Regions from separate parts of the Streptomyces sp. NPDC025638 genome, predicted to be linked through region 4. Evidence: riboswitches for the same ligand, from Rfam matches in the RefSeq annotation. Region 4 holds a riboswitch; each other region holds the start of a gene.
What was found. Region 4 has a riboswitch for cyclic di-AMP ahead of ACZ4EG_RS17055 (M23 family metallopeptidase). Riboswitches for the same ligand answer to the same signal wherever they lie in the genome.
Positions count from the first base shown of each region.

Region 1: another riboswitch for cyclic di-AMP. It lies ahead of ACZ4EG_RS04725 (M23 family metallopeptidase); the one in region 4 lies ahead of ACZ4EG_RS17055 (M23 family metallopeptidase).
Region 2: another riboswitch for cyclic di-AMP. It lies ahead of ACZ4EG_RS29170 (C40 family peptidase); the one in region 4 lies ahead of ACZ4EG_RS17055 (M23 family metallopeptidase).
Region 3: another riboswitch for cyclic di-AMP. It lies ahead of ACZ4EG_RS36415 (transglycosylase SLT domain-containing protein); the one in region 4 lies ahead of ACZ4EG_RS17055 (M23 family metallopeptidase).

Region 1 covers NZ_JBVHLX010000002.1:122,634-126,812, forward strand. Annotated here, with positions in the region: gene ACZ4EG_RS04715 (M16 family metallopeptidase) at 1-815, shown strand, start outside; gene ACZ4EG_RS04720 (M16 family metallopeptidase) at 812-2,200, shown strand; cyclic di-AMP (ydaO/yuaA leader) riboswitch at 2,403-2,566, shown strand; gene ACZ4EG_RS04725 (M23 family metallopeptidase) at 2,579-3,334, shown strand; gene ACZ4EG_RS04730 (GntR family transcriptional regulator) at 3,523-4,179, shown strand, end outside.
Region 2 covers NZ_JBVHLX010000012.1:162,178-166,356, reverse strand. Annotated here, with positions in the region: gene ACZ4EG_RS29175 (tellurite resistance/C4-dicarboxylate transporter family protein) at 1-470, opposite strand, end outside; gene ACZ4EG_RS29170 (C40 family peptidase) at 663-1,874, opposite strand; cyclic di-AMP (ydaO/yuaA leader) riboswitch at 1,883-2,054, opposite strand; gene pcrA (DNA helicase PcrA) at 2,317-4,179, shown strand, end outside.
Region 3 covers NZ_JBVHLX010000017.1:176,823-181,001, forward strand. Annotated here, with positions in the region: gene ACZ4EG_RS36400 (FAD-dependent oxidoreductase) at 1-270, shown strand, start outside; gene ACZ4EG_RS36405 (hypothetical protein) at 325-942, opposite strand; gene ACZ4EG_RS36410 (HAD family hydrolase) at 1,108-1,914, shown strand; gene ACZ4EG_RS36415 (transglycosylase SLT domain-containing protein) at 1,962-2,447, opposite strand; cyclic di-AMP (ydaO/yuaA leader) riboswitch at 2,451-2,634, opposite strand; partial or broken gene ACZ4EG_RS36420 (hypothetical protein) at 3,193-3,795, opposite strand; gene ACZ4EG_RS36425 (polyprenyl synthetase family protein) at 4,056-4,179, shown strand, end outside.
Region 4 covers NZ_JBVHLX010000006.1:20,932-25,110, forward strand. Annotated here, with positions in the region: gene ACZ4EG_RS17045 (PrsW family intramembrane metalloprotease) at 1-148, shown strand, start outside; gene ACZ4EG_RS17050 (aldo/keto reductase) at 176-1,120, opposite strand; gene ACZ4EG_RS17055 (M23 family metallopeptidase) at 1,248-2,285, opposite strand; cyclic di-AMP (ydaO/yuaA leader) riboswitch at 2,295-2,452, opposite strand; tRNA gene ACZ4EG_RS17060 (tRNA-Met) at 2,752-2,825, opposite strand; gene ACZ4EG_RS17065 (dihydrofolate reductase family protein) at 2,875-4,011, opposite strand; gene ACZ4EG_RS17070 (MarR family winged helix-turn-helix transcriptional regulator) at 4,097-4,179, shown strand, end outside.

The DNA.
Region 1 (4,179 bases), on a different contig from region 4:
CCAACAACGCCGTGCTCTCCGTGGTCGGCGACATCGACCCGCAGCAGACCCTGGCCTGGATCGAGAAGTACTTCGGCTCGATCCCCTCCCACGACGGCAAGCCCGAGCCCCGCGACGGCTCGCTGCCGGAGGTCATCGGCGAGCAGCTGCGCGAGGTCGTCGTGGAGGAGGTCCCGGCACGCGCCCTGATGGCCGCCTACCGGCTCCCGCAGGACGGCACGCGCGCGTCCGACGCCGCCGACCTGGCGCTCACCGTCCTGGGCGGCGGCGAGTCGTCCCGCCTGTACAACCGGCTCGTGCGCCGCGACCGTACGGCCGTCGCGGCCGGGTTCGGCCTGCTGCGGCTGGCCGGGGCGCCCTCCCTGGGCTGGCTGGACGTGAAGACCTCCGGCGACGTCGAGGTGCCGGTCATCGAGACCGCCATCGACGAGGAACTCGCCCGCTTCGCGGAGGAGGGCCCCACGCCCGAGGAAATGGAGCGTGCCCAGGCCCAGTTGGAGCGCGAGTGGCTGGACCGGCTCGGCACGGTCGCCGGCCGCGCCGACGAACTGTGCCGGTTCGCGGTCCTGTTCGGTGACCCGCAGCTCGCCCTGACCGCCGTCCAGCGCGTCCTGGAGGTGACGCCGGAGGAGGTCCAGGAGGTGGCCAAGGCCCGCCTGCGCCCGGACAACCGCGCGGTGCTCGTCTACGAGCCGCTCTCCGCCGAGTCCGCGGAGCACACCCAGGACGAGGACTTCCCCGAGGACCCGGAGTCGGAAGCCACCGTGGAAGCGCCCACCGCCGACCACAACGAGGACGAGGAGGCGGCCAAGTGACCGAGCTCGCCGCGATGGAGTTCCACCCCCAGCCCCGTGCGGGCGAGGCGAAGCCGTGGGCCTTCCCGGCCCCCGAGCGCGGCACGCTGGAGAACGGCCTGACCGTTCTGCGCTGCCACCGCCCCGGCCAGCAGGTCGTCGCCGTCGAGGTGCTCCTGGACGCGCCGCTGGACGCCGAGCCGGCCGGTTTCGACGGTGTCGCCACGATCATGGCGCGGGCCTTCTCCGAAGGCACCGACAAGCACTCCGCCGAGGAGTTCGCCGCCGAGCTGGAGCGCTGCGGCGCGACCCTGGACGCGCACGCCGACCACCCGGGCGTCCGGCTGAGCCTGGAGGTCCCCGCCTCCCGCCTCGGCAAGGCGCTCGGCCTGCTCGCCGACGCCCTCAGGGCACCCGCGTTCGACGAGAGCGAGGTGGACCGGCTGGTGCGCAACCGCCTCGACGAGATCCCGCACGAGCTGGCGAACCCCTCCCGCCGTGCCGCCAAGGAGCTCTCGAAGGAGCTGTTCCCGGCGACCGCGCGCATGTCGCGCCCGCGCCAGGGCACCGAGGAGACCGTCGAGAAGATCGACGCGGCGGCCGTCCGCGGCTTCTACGACCGGCACGTGCGGCCCGCCACGGCCACCGCCGTGGTCGTCGGCGACCTCACCGGCATCGACCTGGACGCGCTGCTCGGCGAGACCCTGGGCGACTGGAACGGCTCCTCGGCGCAGCCGCGGCCCGTGCCGCCGGTGACCGCCGACGACACCGGCCGGGTCGTCATCGTGGACCGCCCCGGAGCCGTCCAGACGCAGCTGCTCATCGGGCGGGTCGGCGCGGACCGGCACGACCGCGTGTGGGCCGCCCAGGTGCTCGGCACGTACTGCCTCGGCGGCACCCTCACCTCCCGCCTGGACCGCGTCCTGCGCGAGGAGAAGGGCTACACCTACGGTGTGCGCTCGTTCGGGCAGGTCCTCAGGTCCGCCCCGGACGGCGCGGGTGCCTCGATGCTCGCCATCAGCGGCTCCGTGGACACCCCGAACACCGGTCCCGCGCTGCAGGACCTGTGGGCGGTGCTGCGCAAGCTCGCCGGCGAGGGCCTCACCGACGCCGAGCGCGACGTCGCCGTGCAGAACCTCGTGGGGGTCGCGCCGCTGAAGTACGAGACCGCGGCGGCCGTGGCGAGCACGCTGGCCGACCAGGTCGAGCAGTATCTGCCGGACGACTACCAGGCGACGCTGTACCGGCAGCTCGCCGCCACCGGCACCGTGGAGGCCACCGCCGCGGTGGTCAACGCCTTCCCGGTGGACCGTCTGGTGACGGTCCTGGTGGGCGACGCCGCCCAGATCAAGGAGCCGGTCGAGGCTCTCGGCATCGGCGAAGTCACCGTCGTCTCGGCCGAGTAGAGGCACGCGCGCGTGGGTCCTGTCGGCCGACGGGTCGTCAGGACCCACGAACGTTTCTCCAAGATGTCCGAATTGGGGCGGAGGTTGCCTGTCTGCCCTGTGGGATGCGCTACAAAATCCGGCTTCGGTTTGGGGATCCAAAGACCGCCCGCATAGCGTCGTCCAGGCTGTTCGTCGGGCAGTGCGCCGCACCCGCGGCACCGGACAGTCATCGCCGAGTCCCCGTACGGCGCGAGCCAGGGGAGCCGGGGACCCACGCAGTCCCTGGGGTGAATCGGACACCCGCGCGTGCCGCGAGGGGGTCCGTAGGAGACCTTCCTGCTCCGAACCCGTCAGCTAACCCGGTAGGCGAGAGGGAAGGAAAGGACCAGCCACTACATGGCGTTCACCCGCGCCACCGGGAAGCACCGCCGTCCCGGCCGGATGCACCGCACCACCGCCCGCGCGGCGGGCGTCGCGGCCCTCGCCACCACCGGTGCCGTCGGCACCCTCGCGGCCTCTCCGGCCCTCGCCGCCGAGCCCGCCCCCGCGGACACCGGTCTCACGCCGGTCATCACCATGGGCGACTCGGTCGCCGAGCAGATCGATGCCCAGGCCGCGGCCCAGGAGCAGGCCGCCGAGCAGAAGGCGGCCGAGGAGGCCGCGCGCAAGAAGGCCGTCGCCCTGGCGGAGAAGGAGCGCGAGGCCAAGGCGCGCGCCGCCCGCGAGGCCGAGCGCAAGCGGCTCAACGCGTTCGTGGCGCCGATCGCGAACTCGTATGTCTCCACCGGCTACAAGACCGGCGGATCCCTGTGGTCCTCCGGCTCCCACACCGGCATCGACTTCCACGCCTCCAGCGGAACCACCGTGCACGCGGTGGGCTCCGGCACGGTCGTGTCGACCGGCTGGGGCGGGTCGTACGGCAACCAGATCGTGATCCGGATGGCGGACGGCATGTACACCCAGTACGGCCATCTGTCGTCCATCGGCGTCTCCGTGGGCCAGAAGGTCCTTCCCGGCCAGCAGATAGGCCTCTCCGGCGCGACCGGCAACGTCACCGGGCCGCACCTCCACTTCGAGGCCCGGACGACCCCGGAGTACGGCTCGGACGTCGACCCCGTCGCCTACCTCCGCAAGCACGGCGTGAACGTCTGACGGCAGGGCGCACCGCTTCCCGAAGCCCCGGCTCCCCGAGCCGGGGCTTTCGCCGTTTCGGCCGCCCCGCTGTCCAAAAAATATCCATGGATTCCGGCACGCCATCGGAAATTCCCGTTGATTGCAATAGAGTCACGGAACACACGTCAATCGGCGACGTTTCACGGGGATTAAAGCGGAGGTCGGTCATGCGTATTCCGGCGAGCTCGGTATGCACGGCGATCAGGGACGACATCGTCGCCGGTGTCTACGAGCGCGGCGGCCGGCTCACCGAGGAACTCCTCGCGCGCCGCTACGGCGTCTCGCGCGTCCCCGTCCGCGAGGCACTGCGCACCCTGGAGGCCGAGGGCTTCGTGGTGACGCGGCGGCACGCGGGCGCGTGCGTCGCCGAACCGACCGAGCAGGAGGCCGCCGACCTGCTGGAGATGCGCATGCTGCTGGAGCCGCTCGGCGCCTCCCGGGCCGCGCAGCGGCGCACCGAGGCCCATCTCAAGGTGCTGCGCGGCCTGGTGAGGCTGGGCCAGGAGCGGGCCAGGCGGGGCAGCCACGAGGATCTGCGCTCCCTGGGCGGCTGGTTCCACGAGACGCTCGCGCAGGCCTCCGGCAGTCACGCCCTGACCTCGATGCTGACCCAGCTGCGGCACAAGATCGCCTGGATGTACACGGTGGAGGCGCCCGCCAACCCGGTGGAGTCCTGGACGGAGCACGGCGCCATCGTGGACGCGGTGGCGCGCGGCGACGGCGAGCGCGCGCGGGCGATCACGGCGCTGCACACCGAGCGCGCGACATCCGCGCACCGATTGCGCTTTCCCGGCGGCGGGGACCGTTCGGACCGTGTGAGGACT
Region 2 (4,179 bases), on a different contig from region 4:
CATGCCGTCGCCTCGGCCGCGGCGAGCGTGGCGGCGAGCACGGCGAGCCCCTGCGTGGCCACGCAGCACAGGAACACCGTGCCTGGCATGCGCCGGTGCCAGTGCCGTACGACGAGGAGGATCAGCACCGGCCAGAGCGCCGCGCACAGCGCGAGCAGCACCTCGGCCAGGCCGTGGCGGCCCAGTGCGGAGAAACGGGTGCCCAGCACGGCGGTCGCGGCGACGGCGCTGAGCGCGCCCGGCGTCCGCGCCTCGGCCACCCAGCGTCTGCGCTGCCACAGCAGCCCCACGGTGAAGTCCACGGCCGAGGCCAGCCAGGCGACCGAGGCCATCGCGAGGGCGATCAGGGACAGTGCCTCGTACCCCGCCAGCTGCAGCCCGACCGACACGATGCCGGTCGCCATCACGGCGGCCCCGGCCGCCGGCGGGTGCCGCTTCCACCAGGCGCGAAGGGGTGAGGAGGCGGGCATGGGCCCGATGCTAGGGAGCAGTGCGCGCCTTGCGAGCGGGGCACGCGCGCGCGTGCGGGGAAAAACGCGCGGGTGCGGGACAGGGGCGCGTGCGCCTGCGGTTCACGACGGCCGCGGCGCTCGCATCACCACCGCTGCGGCGCTCGCATCACCACGGCTGCGGCGCTCGCGTCCCTGCCCCACGGAGGTCTCTCACGCCGGCCGCACCACGCTGTGGATGATCGACGCGCCGCCGTAGTAGATCGACTCCTCGCGGACGTAGGCGCCGGGCTTCGGGGCGTGGATCATCATGCCGTTGCCGATGTAGATGCCGACGTGGCTGATGTCGTCGTAGAAGAAGATCAGGTCGCCGGGCTCGGCATTGGTGAGCGAGACCGTGGTGCCCGCGTTGACCTGGTCGTAGGTGGTGCGCGGAAGGCTGACGCCCGCGGCCAGCCAGGCGGCCGAGGTGAGGCCGGAGCAGTCGTAGGAGTCGGGGCCGGTGGCGCCCCAGACGTACGGCTTGCCGATCTGGGCGCGGGCGAAGGCGATCGCCTTCTCCGCCTTGGTGGCGTACGTGGAGTCCGAGGACGAGCCGGTCGAGCCCGTCGAACCGGTCGACCCCGTCGAGGTGGACGAGTCCGAGGAGCCCGAGGAGCCCGAAGAACTGGACGAGCTCGAGGAGCTCGCGGCGGCGGCCTTCTTCGCCGCCTCCGCGGCCGCCTGCTTCTTGGCGAGCTCCGCGGCCTGGCGCGCGGCCTCCTCCTGCTTCTGCTTCTCGATCGCGGCGAGCCGGGCCTTCTCCTGCGCCGTCAGCTTGGACAGCAGCTCGCGCGCCGAGGAGAGCTTCTTCTGGACGGTGGCCTTGGCCGTCTTCAGCTCGTTCTGCGACTCGGTCAGCGTCTGGAGGCTCTTGGCGGCTTCCTGTCGCTTCTTCATGGTCGCCGACTGCTGTGTGATGTAGTCGTCGACCGCGCCCTTCTGCCGCGAGGTCATCCGGCCCATCAGCTGGGTCTGGTCGAAGTAGTCCTGCGGGGAGTTCGAGAGCAGGAAGGTGGCGGTGTCGGGCGCGGCGGCCCCGGTGCGGTACTGGGCGGCGGCGAACGTACCCAGTTCCTCACGCGCCTTGTTGAGCTTGTCCGTGCGCCGCGCCACGTCGTCCAGCAGGGTGTCGACGTTCTTGCGCTGCTGGCCGGACTTCTCCTTGGCCGCGTTGTACTTCTCGGTCGCCGACTCCGCCTGGCGGTAGAGGTCGTCGACCTTCTTCTCGACTTCCTCGATGCTCGGCTTGCCGTCGGCGGAGGGGGTGGCGTTGGCGGTCTGGGAGAGCAGGGCCACGGAGGTGAGCGCGGCGGTGGCGATGGCGGGGGTGCGTATGCCTGTTACCAGGGCACTCGCGGGGCGCGACTTGCGGTGCGACGCCAAGGGAGGCGACTCCTTCCATGTTCCGCCTACCGAGTTAGCTGTCGGGTTCGGGCGGGTGGTTCGGAAGGGTTGCCCTACGGCCTTTCTCCGGGTGGAGGTTGGGCCGATTCACCCCAAGGTCGGTTGGGTCCCCGGCTCCGGCTGCCGTGGCGGGCACACCGGACTCGGCGGAGGCCGCGCGGCCCGGCGACGTTCGCCGGTGGGGGTCGTACGGCCCGCCCGAGACGGTAGCCAACTGGTGTGGCCCGTGTGAAGGTTGATGGGCGATATGCCCGATACATTTTTGTGACCTGATGCAGAATTCCGCCCGTGTGACAGCATGCTTCCGGAGCGTGAGACAGTTGTCCGGCTCATGCATCGGGAAGATCCCCCGCGCGCGGGGCCGGTCCTGTTTCCGGGGCGGCGGTCGTTTGTCGGTGGGGCGCCCTAGACTCGGAGAGCGATGAGCAGCCTCTTTGACGACAGCTTCCTGGCGGACCTCCAGACCCCTCACGGGCGCGAGGAGGAGCCCCCGCCGCCACCCGAGGACGATCACGCTCCGGAGTCGGTTCCGGACGATCTGTTCGGCGGGAAGTTCGACGTGCCGCCGGACCGGGACGACTACTACCGCGACGGCGCCCCGCGCCCGGTGATCGACGCAGCGGCGCTACTGGAGGGGCTGAACGAGAACCAGCGCGCGGCCGTCGTACACGCCGGTTCCCCCCTGCTCATCGTGGCCGGCGCCGGCTCCGGCAAGACCCGTGTGCTCACGCACCGCATCGCCCACCTGCTGGCCGAGCGGAACGTGCACCCGGGGCAGATCCTCGCGATCACCTTCACCAACAAGGCCGCGGGCGAGATGAAGGAGCGCGTCGAGCACCTCGTCGGCCCGCGCGCGAACGCGATGTGGGTGATGACCTTCCACAGCGCGTGTGTGCGCATCCTGCGCCGCGAGAGCAAGAAGCTCGGCTTCACCTCGTCGTTCTCGATCTACGACGCCGCTGACAGCAAGCGCCTGATGGCCCTGGTCTGCCGCGACCTGGAGCTCGATCCCAAGCGTTTCCCGCCGAAGTCCTTCAGCGCCAAGATCTCGAACCTGAAGAACGAGCTGATCGACGAGGAGGACTTCGCCGCCCAAGCCACTGACGGCTTCGAGAAGACCCTCGCCCAGGCCTACGCCATGTACCAGTCGCGGCTGCGCGAGGCGAACGCCCTCGACTTCGACGACCTGATCATGACGACGGTCAACCTGCTGCGCGCCTTCCCGGACGTTGCCGAGCACTACCGCCGCCGCTTCCGCCACGTCCTCGTCGACGAGTACCAGGACACCAACCACGCCCAGTACGCCCTCGTGCGCGAGCTCGTCGGCACCGCCGGGCACCCGGTGGACGTACCGCCGAGCGAGTACGACCTCCAGCCCGCCGAGCTGTGCGTCGTGGGTGACGCCGACCAGTCCATCTACGCCTTCCGCGGCGCGACGATCCGCAACATCCTCCAGTTCGAGGAGGACTACCCGAACGCGACGACGATCCTCCTGGAGCAGAACTACCGCTCCACCCAGACGATCCTCTCCGCCGCCAACGCGGTCATCGAGCGCAACGAGTCCCGCCGTCCCAAGAACCTGTGGACCAATGCGGGCGCGGGCGCGCGGATCACCGGCTATGTCGCCGACACCGAGCACGACGAGGCGCAGTTCGTCGCCGACGAGATAGACCGTCTCACGGACGCGGGCGAGGCGAAGGCGGGCGACGTCGCCGTCTTCTACCGCACCAACGCCCAGTCCCGTGTCTTCGAAGAGGTCTTCATCCGCGTCGGCCTGCCCTACAAGGTCGTCGGCGGCGTCCGCTTCTACGAGCGCAAGGAGGTCAGGGACGTCCTGGCCTACCTGCGTGTCCTGGCCAACCCGGAGGACTCCGTGCCGCTGCGCCGGATCCTCAACGTCCCCAAGCGCGGTATCGGCGAGCGTGCCGAGGCGATGATCGACGCCCTCGCCCAGCGCGAGAAGATCAGCTTCCCGCAGGCGCTGCGCCGGGTCGACGAGGCGTACGGCATGGCGGCGCGCTCGACGAACGCCGTCAAGCGGTTCAACGTGCTGATGGAGGACCTCCGTACGATCGTCGAGTCCGGCGCGGGACCGGCCACGGTCCTTGAGGCGATCCTCGAACGCACCGGCTATCTCGCCGAGTTGCAGGCCTCCACCGACCCGCAGGACGAAACCCGCATCGAGAACCTTCAGGAACTCGCCGCCGTGGCCCTGGAGTTCGAGCAGGAGCGCGAGGAGGGCGCAGCGACATCAGGGGCTGCCGCCCCGGGAGGCACGCTGGCC
Region 3 (4,179 bases), on a different contig from region 4:
CGCGGGCTCAGCGCCGACCATGTCGTCGCGGCCACCGGCTACCGCGTGAACATCGCGGCCATGGACTTCCTCGGCCATGAGCTGCGCACCCGGCTCGCGGTCAGCCGCGGCACCCCGAAGCTCGGCGCCGGCTTTGTCTCCTCGGTCCCCGGCCTCTACTTCACCGGCCTCCCGGCCGCCGGGTCCTACGGCCCGGTGATGCGCTTCGTCTGCGGCACCGAGTTCGCCTCCCCGCGGCTGGCCAAGCACCTGGCGGCGGCGCACGGCTGAACGCGGGGGCCGAGAGCAGGAGTTGACGGCAGGAGTTGACGGCAGGGCGGGCGGCTACCCCTCCTCGGCCGCCCGCTGCCACGCCAGGAACTCCTCGATCAGCTCCGGGGGGTTGGCCGCCTCGGTGGCCTCGATCTCCCACTCGGGGCAGTCCATGTCGAAGACGACGACGGGCAGCCGACGGCCGAAGAGCCGCTCGATCTCCCCGCTTTCGTGCAGATGGCGGGCGAGATCGATACAGGCGTCGGCGAAATGCAGGCCGAGCAGATCGCGCTTGGCCTCGATCTCGCCCGCCTCGTCGTCGTCCCGGTCTCCCTCGTCGTCGTCCCGGTCTTCGTCGAACCAGAGGCCGAGTTCCTTGACCTCCTCGACGTAGAGCGGTGCGCCGGCCGGGTCCTCGGGGACGTTGCCGAGCATCTCGAAGCCGTCCAGGAGCCAGCAGGCGTAGTGCCAGCGGGCCTCGCCGGGGTCCCCGTGGTGCTTCTCCAGCTCGTACTGGGTCTCGGTGTTGTAGCCGATGGCCACATAGGGGTGGCGCTCGTCGTAGTCGATGCGCCAGATGCGGAAGGAGAGGGCGTAGATCTCGGGCCTCAACTCCTCGGGGAAGCGCGCGAGAACGGCGGGCGCCGCCTTGCGCAGATACCTCCGGAAAACGTCCCGCTGGTCCGTCACCACATCCGCCCCCGTTTCCTCAGCTCCCTCGGCGCAGTGACAGCAACCTAACGCGCACCACTGACGACGGGCGGTGGCAGCATCTCCGCCCGGACCCCGTGGGGTTGAGAACAACGGCTGGGACGGGGGTGAGCCGCAGCGGCATGTTGTCCGTATTCTCTGATCATGGCCGCTCCCCCCGCGTATTCACTCGTCGCCACCGACCTGGACGGAACGCTGCTCCGCGGCGACGACACCCTCTCCGACCGCTCCCGCGCGGCCCTCGCGCGGACGGTGGAGGCCGGTGCGCAGCATCTCGTGGTGACGGGGCGCCCGGCGCCGAGAGTGCGGCCGCTGCTCGATGAACTCGGCAGCAGGGGGCTCGCGGTGTGCGGACAGGGCGCGCAGTTGTACGAGGCCGGCGCGGACCGACTGCTGTGGTCGGTCACCCTGGACCGGGAGTTGGCCGAGACCGCTCTCGGCAAGATCGAGGCCGAGGTGGGTCAGGTGTACGCGGCCGTCGACCAGGACGGGGTGGACGGGCTCACGCTCATCGAGCCGGGGTATCTGATGCCGCACCCGACCCTGCCCGCCGTACGGGTCCCGCGGCGCGACGATCTGTGGTGCGAACCCATCAGCAAGGTCCTGCTGCGCCATCACGCCCTGTCCGACGACGAGTTGGCGGCGACTGCCCGTGACGTCGTGGGTTCGCTGGCGACGGTCACCATGTCCGGGCCGGGGACCGTCGAGCTCCAGCCGTGCGGTATCACGAAGGCGACCGGTCTGGCGCTGGCCGCCGAACACCTGGGGGTGAGTGCCCGGCATGCCATCGCCTTCGGGGACATGCCCAACGACATCCCGATGTTCGACTGGGCCGCCCGCGGTGTGGCGATGGCCAACGCCCACCCCGAACTCAAGGCGGTGGCCGACGAGATCACCTTGTCGAACGAGGACGACGGCATCGCCGTCGTCCTCGAAAGACTCTTTGCCTAGCTCTCCCGTTGCGGGGAGATCCGTCAGCACGCGCCCCGTAGCGTCCGTCAGTACGCGCCGAAGACGTTGTCCATCGAGCCGTACCGCGCGGCCGCGTAGTTGCAGGCGGCGGTGATGTTCGCGACCGGGTCGTAGATGTCGAACGACGTTCCGACCACGTGGTACGCGTTGAACGTCGGGTCGATGACCTGGAGCAGGCCCTTGGACGGGATGCCCTTGGCCGCGTTGGAGTCCCACAGGTTGATGGCCCGCGGGTTGCCCGACGACTCACGCATGATGTTGCGGTAGATGCCGTTGTACGTGCCCGGAATGTGCCTTTCCTTCATGATGGCGAGGGACTCGCGGATCCAGCCGTCGAGGTTGTTCGGGTAGCCGGCCAGGGTCGTGTCGGCCGCGGCGGGCGTGGTGGCGGGGGCGGCCGAGGCCGTGGTCGCGCCGATGAGCGGGAGAGCGAGCACCGCGGCGCCGGTGCCGGCGACGGCGAGCTTGCGGACGAGGCGGGTGGTGCGGCGGGGCTGAGCGGCAGCGGCCATGGGGGATTTCCTCTCCGTCGCCTGCGAGGTGAGCTGTCGGGTTCGGACGGGGAGGTGCCCGGCCGTGCCGCCCTGAGGCTGCGCGACTTCACCCCGAGCCGTTCCGTGCGACATGTGTCGTCCGGTCCGGCGGCCTACCTGGGTCCCCCGCTCCTGCCTACGCGAATGAGTTCGTCGATGGGTTACGTCCGGCGGCGGCAGGATTCGGCGTCCGCCTGACTGGCCGGAAGCTATGCGAGAGCACATGTCGGGAACAAGTACCTGATTCACAGAACGCACCAATTGACCTTGGGTTGAGGCGTATGGGGTACTTGATCCTTTGCGGTTGCACAGCCTCAACTGGCCGACGGGAAAAGGGCAAACGGGTGTTTGGGTGGATGTGGCGCGACATGAGGTGGCGTGACCCAACTCACGGAATAACATTCAAGGCAAATCAGACATGCAGGTCACAGGGGGTTCGCGGGGGTCCGCGGGACGCGCTTCTCCCACGTCCGGTCGAAGACCACCTCGCCGCCCCCCCGTGCAGATGGCTTCGTCGAAGACCGGGAAGTGTTCCGTGTCACAGGTGATGCCCGCGCCGGGCGGGAACGCATGGCCGATGCCGCTCAGCTCGAAAGGCGTGTCCTCCGTGGCGCGCGGACGGGATTGAGCGCACCCCGGGCCGCCCCGGCATCCAGGTCTCCTCCGGCACCGCGAACTCGAAGCGGGCCGAACGGGCGTCCTCCTCCCGCCGGCCGGGCGGCAGGTCGGCGTCGTTCCCGATCGGGACGAGGCGGCCGTCGTCGACGCCGGTGTGCATCGGGGACCGCACGACAACGGGAGCGCCCTGGAGCCGGTGTGTGACGCCCGTCACGTGGGGTGAGGGTCAGTGCGGCTCGCCGACTCGGCGGGCCGGGGGGTGTCGTAGGCCGTGGCCGGGGGACGGGAGTCGAGGACGTACGCGCGCAGGAGCGGCCGGCCCAGGGGGTCCGCCGGGGCGGAGGCGCCGTCGGGCGGGGTGCCGTCCCTGGGTCAGTGGTCCCACCGGCGCAGGGTCTCCTGGAGGAAGCCGATTGCCGGGCCGGGCGGCCGGCCGCGGTCGCGCGGGGGTGTTCGACCGGACGGAGGACCGTGTCGTGGTACGGGTCGTGCCGGCCGCCTCCGGCCCCGTACACCCGTCCGCCGGCCGGCCCCTGCTGTTCCCGCGCCCGCGGGCGTCGACCCGGACGGAGGCGTGGCCGTGGCCCGCTTGTCAGGGTTCGTCCGTCAGGGGCCGCCATACGCGCGCGTGCAGCCGTGTCCCGTCGGGCTGGGGGATGCGGATGTCGTCGTGCGTGGTCTCGTAGGGGGAGGACGTACGGATGTTCATGGGTGGTACCCGTGGTGCCGGCGGACCGGGTACATGCGGGTATATAGGGACAAACAGTGTCACATCATGATGAGTAGATAAAAATCAATCCTTATCAACTGATTAAAAACATACCGGTCGTGATCCGATACCGCCTGGGCTGTAACGGTGGGCGCTATCGGTGATCGAAACCTGACCGGATACGCTGACTTGAGTGATGGCAGCGACCTATCGACAAACCGTGTAATCGCCAGCAGACACCAGCAGACAGGAGACCCCACGTGACCGTCGTCGGGCCGTTCGGGCTGAGCGTGCGGGACCAGGCTCTGGAAGCCGATGTCCAGGCCGGATTGGCGGCTGTCGAGGAAGGCTTGCTCGAAGCCACCAAGAGTGAGGTCCCGTTCA
Region 4 (4,179 bases):
GATGGAGTACGCGGCCCGGATGTCCGCGCCGCCCCGTCCGGTGTACGGGCCGCAGATGCCGTACGGAATGCCGGCGCCGTACGGAATGCCCGTGCCGTACGGGTACCCGGCGGCGCCGTATCCCGCGTACAACCCCTATCGGCCTTAGGCCGCCGCGGACAGGCGTGGCACGCCGTTACGCCGACGCCTCCGTCAGCCGCGCCAGTTCCTTCTCCGACAGCCGCAGTTCGGCCACCGCCAGCAGCGCCGGGAGCTGTTCCACCGTGCGTGCCGAGGCGATCGGTGCCGTCACCGTCGGCCGGGCCGCCAGCCAGGCGAGGGCCACCGTGGGGACGGGGGCCTCGTGGGCGGCGGCGATCTCGTCCAGGGCGGTCAGCACCCGTCGGCCGCGCTCGGTGTCGAGGTGCTTGGCCGCGCCCTTGGCACGCGCGCTGTCCACCGTCGTACCGGGCCGGTACTTGCCCGTGAGGAAACCGGCGGCCAGGGAGAAGTAGGGGACGGCCGCGAGGCCGTTGCGGATGACGACGTCCTGCAAAGCACCCTCGTAGGTGTCGCGGGACACGAGGTTGTAGTGGGGCTGGAGCGCCACGTACCGGGCCAGGCCCTCGCGGTCGGAGAAGTCGAGGGACGCCTGGAGGCGTTCCGCGGTGATGTTGGAGGCGGCGATGTGCCGCACCTTGCCCGCCTTCACCAGCTCGTCCAGCGCGCCGACGATCTCCTCGACCGGCACTTCCGGCTTGTCGAAGTGGGGGTAGTAGAGATCGATGTAATCGGTGTCCAGGCGCCGCAGGGAGGCATCGGCGGCGGCCTTGATGTTGGCGGCGGTCAGGCCCGGGAAGTCGGGGTGCTGGCTGACCTTGGTCGCGATCACCACGTCGGACCGGTTGCCGCGGGCCTTGACCCACTTGCCGATGATCGTCTCGGACTCGCCGCCCTGGTGGCCCTCGATCCACGCGGAGTAGGAGTCGGCGGTGTCGACGAAATTGCCGCCGGCGGCCGTGTAGGCGTCCAGGACGGCGAAGGAGGAGGTCTCGTCGGCGGTCCAGCCGAAGACGTTGCCGCCGAGGGTGAGCGGGAAGACCTCCAGGTCGGAGGAGCCGAGCTTACGAAGAGAAGTCATGATCTATGACAACGGTCACACCGGATCGAAAGATTCCGGATACGCCCGCAAAGATCCCGCAAACACCTGACCGGCGGTCCTGACGTCGGGGGGTGCCGTCAGGACCGCCGGCGGTCGACAGGGTGGGTCAGGGGTTGAGGCCCTTGCCCCGCAGCCAGGTCATCGGGTCGATCCCGGTGGCCTGGCCGCCCGGGTGGACCTCCAGGTGCAGATGCGGGCCCGTGACGTTGCCGGTGGCGCCGACGCGGCCGATGACGTCGCCGGTGCTGACCTTCTGCCCGGCGGAGACGCTGATCGAGGACTGGTGGCAGAACCACAGCTCGGTGCCGTCGTCGAGGGTGAGGATCGTGCGGTAGCCGTAGGAGCCGGCCCAGCCCGCCTCGGTGATCGTGCCGCTGTGGATGGCCTTGATGAGCGTGCCCGTGGGCGCGGCGAAGTCGAGGCCGGTGTGGTAGCCGGAGGACCACATGGCGCCGGCCTGACCGAAGGTCGAGGTGATCGTGTACGAGGAGGTCGGCAGCGTGTACTGCTTGGCCAGCGCGGCCAGGCGTGCGGCCTCGGCCTTCCTCTTGGCCGCGGCCTCCGCACTCGCCTTGGCGGCGGCGGCCTTGGCGGCGGCCTCCTTCTCGGCCTTGGCGGCCGCGGCGGCGACCTGCTTGTCCGCAGCGGCCACGGCAGCGGCGGCGGCCTTGGTGTCGACCTGGCCCTGCTGCTTCTCGGCCTGGGCCATGATGCGGTTGCGCAGCGCCTCACCGGCGTCGGAGGCACCCTGGGCGCTGTCGGCGGAGGTCATGCCGACGCTGCTGAGCGCGGTCGCGGAGCCCTTGGGGGCGTCGTCCGGGGTGCTGTCGCCCAGCAGGGAGCCGACGGAGGGCAGGTCGGGCATGGAGATGGACACCGGCGGCTTTCCGGTGTTGGCGCTGGCCATGCCGCCCGCGCCGACGGCGGCTATGACGCCGACGCCCAGGACCGTGGAGCTGCGGGCGAGTCCGCCGCCGCGCTGCTTGGCGACGCGATGCCGGCCGCGTACCGGGCTGAGGGACTCCTCGGTGGGGTTCCACTCCTCCCACGGGCCCTCGTCGGTGCGGTAGCTGCCGTAGCCGAAGGTCTCGGTGTGCTCGCTCGGCACGAATGGGGCTGTGGGGGCAGGCCGGTTGGACGCCACGCGGGCGTACTCCTTTCCTTCCGTCGCCTACCGGGTTAGCTGACGGGTTCGGAGCAGGAAGGTCTCCTACGCGCGTATACCGGCCGTGCCTCCACGGCGGCATCCGCGTGATTCACCCCAAGGTGGTGGTTCCCCGGTTCCCTTGCGAGATTCGGCGCGTGCGCACGGAGCCGACTCTTGTGACGGCTGGGACGACCGCGCTGCGTTATCGAACGTTAATAGACCCGACTGTCAGATTCCAAGCCGTTCTGCTTGATCATTAACGTTTTTACGGCGGGACTTACACGCCACGACCGGTGGAAATCGGGCGAGTTGACCGCAGTACATGAGTCACAACGTTTTTGATGGTGACTCAGATGTTATGCGGAGGGCTTTCGTCCGATCACTCTTCGTGATATTCGCCTGGTCTTCGCCAAAACACTCAGGGCCGGAATCCATGAACTGGATTCCGGCCCTGAGCCTTGAGTAGCGGGGACAGGATTTGAACCTGCGACCTCTGGGTTATGAGCCCAGCGAGCTACCGAGCTGCTCCACCCCGCGTCGGTGTGCCTTAAGCATACGCCATGCTCAGGGGTGCAAGCGCACGGGTTTATCCGCGGGCCGACAGATGGCGGTTCGGCGCCTTGGCCAGGTCCTCGTACTCGGGCAGCAGGACGACGTCCACGCCCTCGCCCCTCAGCAGCCCGGTCCCGTCGGCGCCCGGCACGAACGTGTCCGGCTCCCGCCAGGCCGCGACCACCCGTCGTACCCCGGCGTCCAGGATCAGCCGCGCACAGGGAGCGGGCCGCGACGCCCGGCGGGCGCAGGGCTCCAGGCTGCTGTAGACCGTGGCGGCGGCCAGCCTCGGGTCGGCCGGGTCGACCTTGGCCAGCGCCGCTTCCTCGGCGTGCACGACGGGGTCGTCGCCCTCCCGCGAGTGCCCCCGGGCCAGCTCGGTGCCGTCGGCGGCCACCACGACCGCGCCCACGCTGAAGGCGGTCTCCGAGGGCGGGCACAGCGCCGCGAGGTCGCAGGCGATCCGCATCCAGTGCCGGTCCGCCGCGGCGACCGACCGCCCGGTGCCGGGTGCCGTCGGCTCGTACCGCATCAGTACGACGTCCTCGATGCGACGCGTCTCCACGAGCCGGAGCCGCCCGCCCTGGTAGCCCCCGGGGCCGAACAGCCGGGGCGCCGCCGGATCGCCCACCAGGAGCGGGGCGAGGACCAGCTGGAGTTCGTCGGCGAGGCCCTGGCGGAGCAACTGGGTGTGGATGGTGCCGCCGCCCTCGACCATCAGCCGGCGCACCCCGCGCTCCTCGTACAGGTGCGTGAGCAGCGCCGGCCAGTCGAGGTCGGGGCCGAGCGGGACGACATCGGCCGCGAGGCCCAGTCCGCGGACGCGCTCGGCGCCCTTCTCCGTCGTATAGAGGACCTTCTCGCCGCCCGTGTGCCAGAACTTCGCGTCCGGGTCCAGCTCGCCGGAGCCGCTGACGGTGACCTTGAGGGGGTACTCGGGCCGGCCCGCGGCCACGCGCGCGGCGCGCCGCTCGGGCGAGTTGACCAGGAGCCGCGGGTTGTCGGCGCGGATCGTGCCGGCGCCGACCAGGATCGCGTCGACCGACGCCCGCACCTCGTCGACCCGGTCGAAGTCGGCCGGGCTGGACAGGAGCAGCCGCTCGGGGCCGGTGTCGTCCAGACAGCCGTCGAGGGAGACGGCTGCGGACAACAGGACGTACGGGTACGGCATCGGCGCGCTCTCCCTGACGAGGTCTGATGTACTGCGACTGACGTGCGGGCTTGGTTCAAGTTTGAAACAAACTTACACTGGCGGTATGACGACCCGCTGGCTCACCCCCGAGGAGCAGCGCGCCTGGCGCGCGTACATCGCCGGCAGTCTGCTCCTGGAGGACGCGAT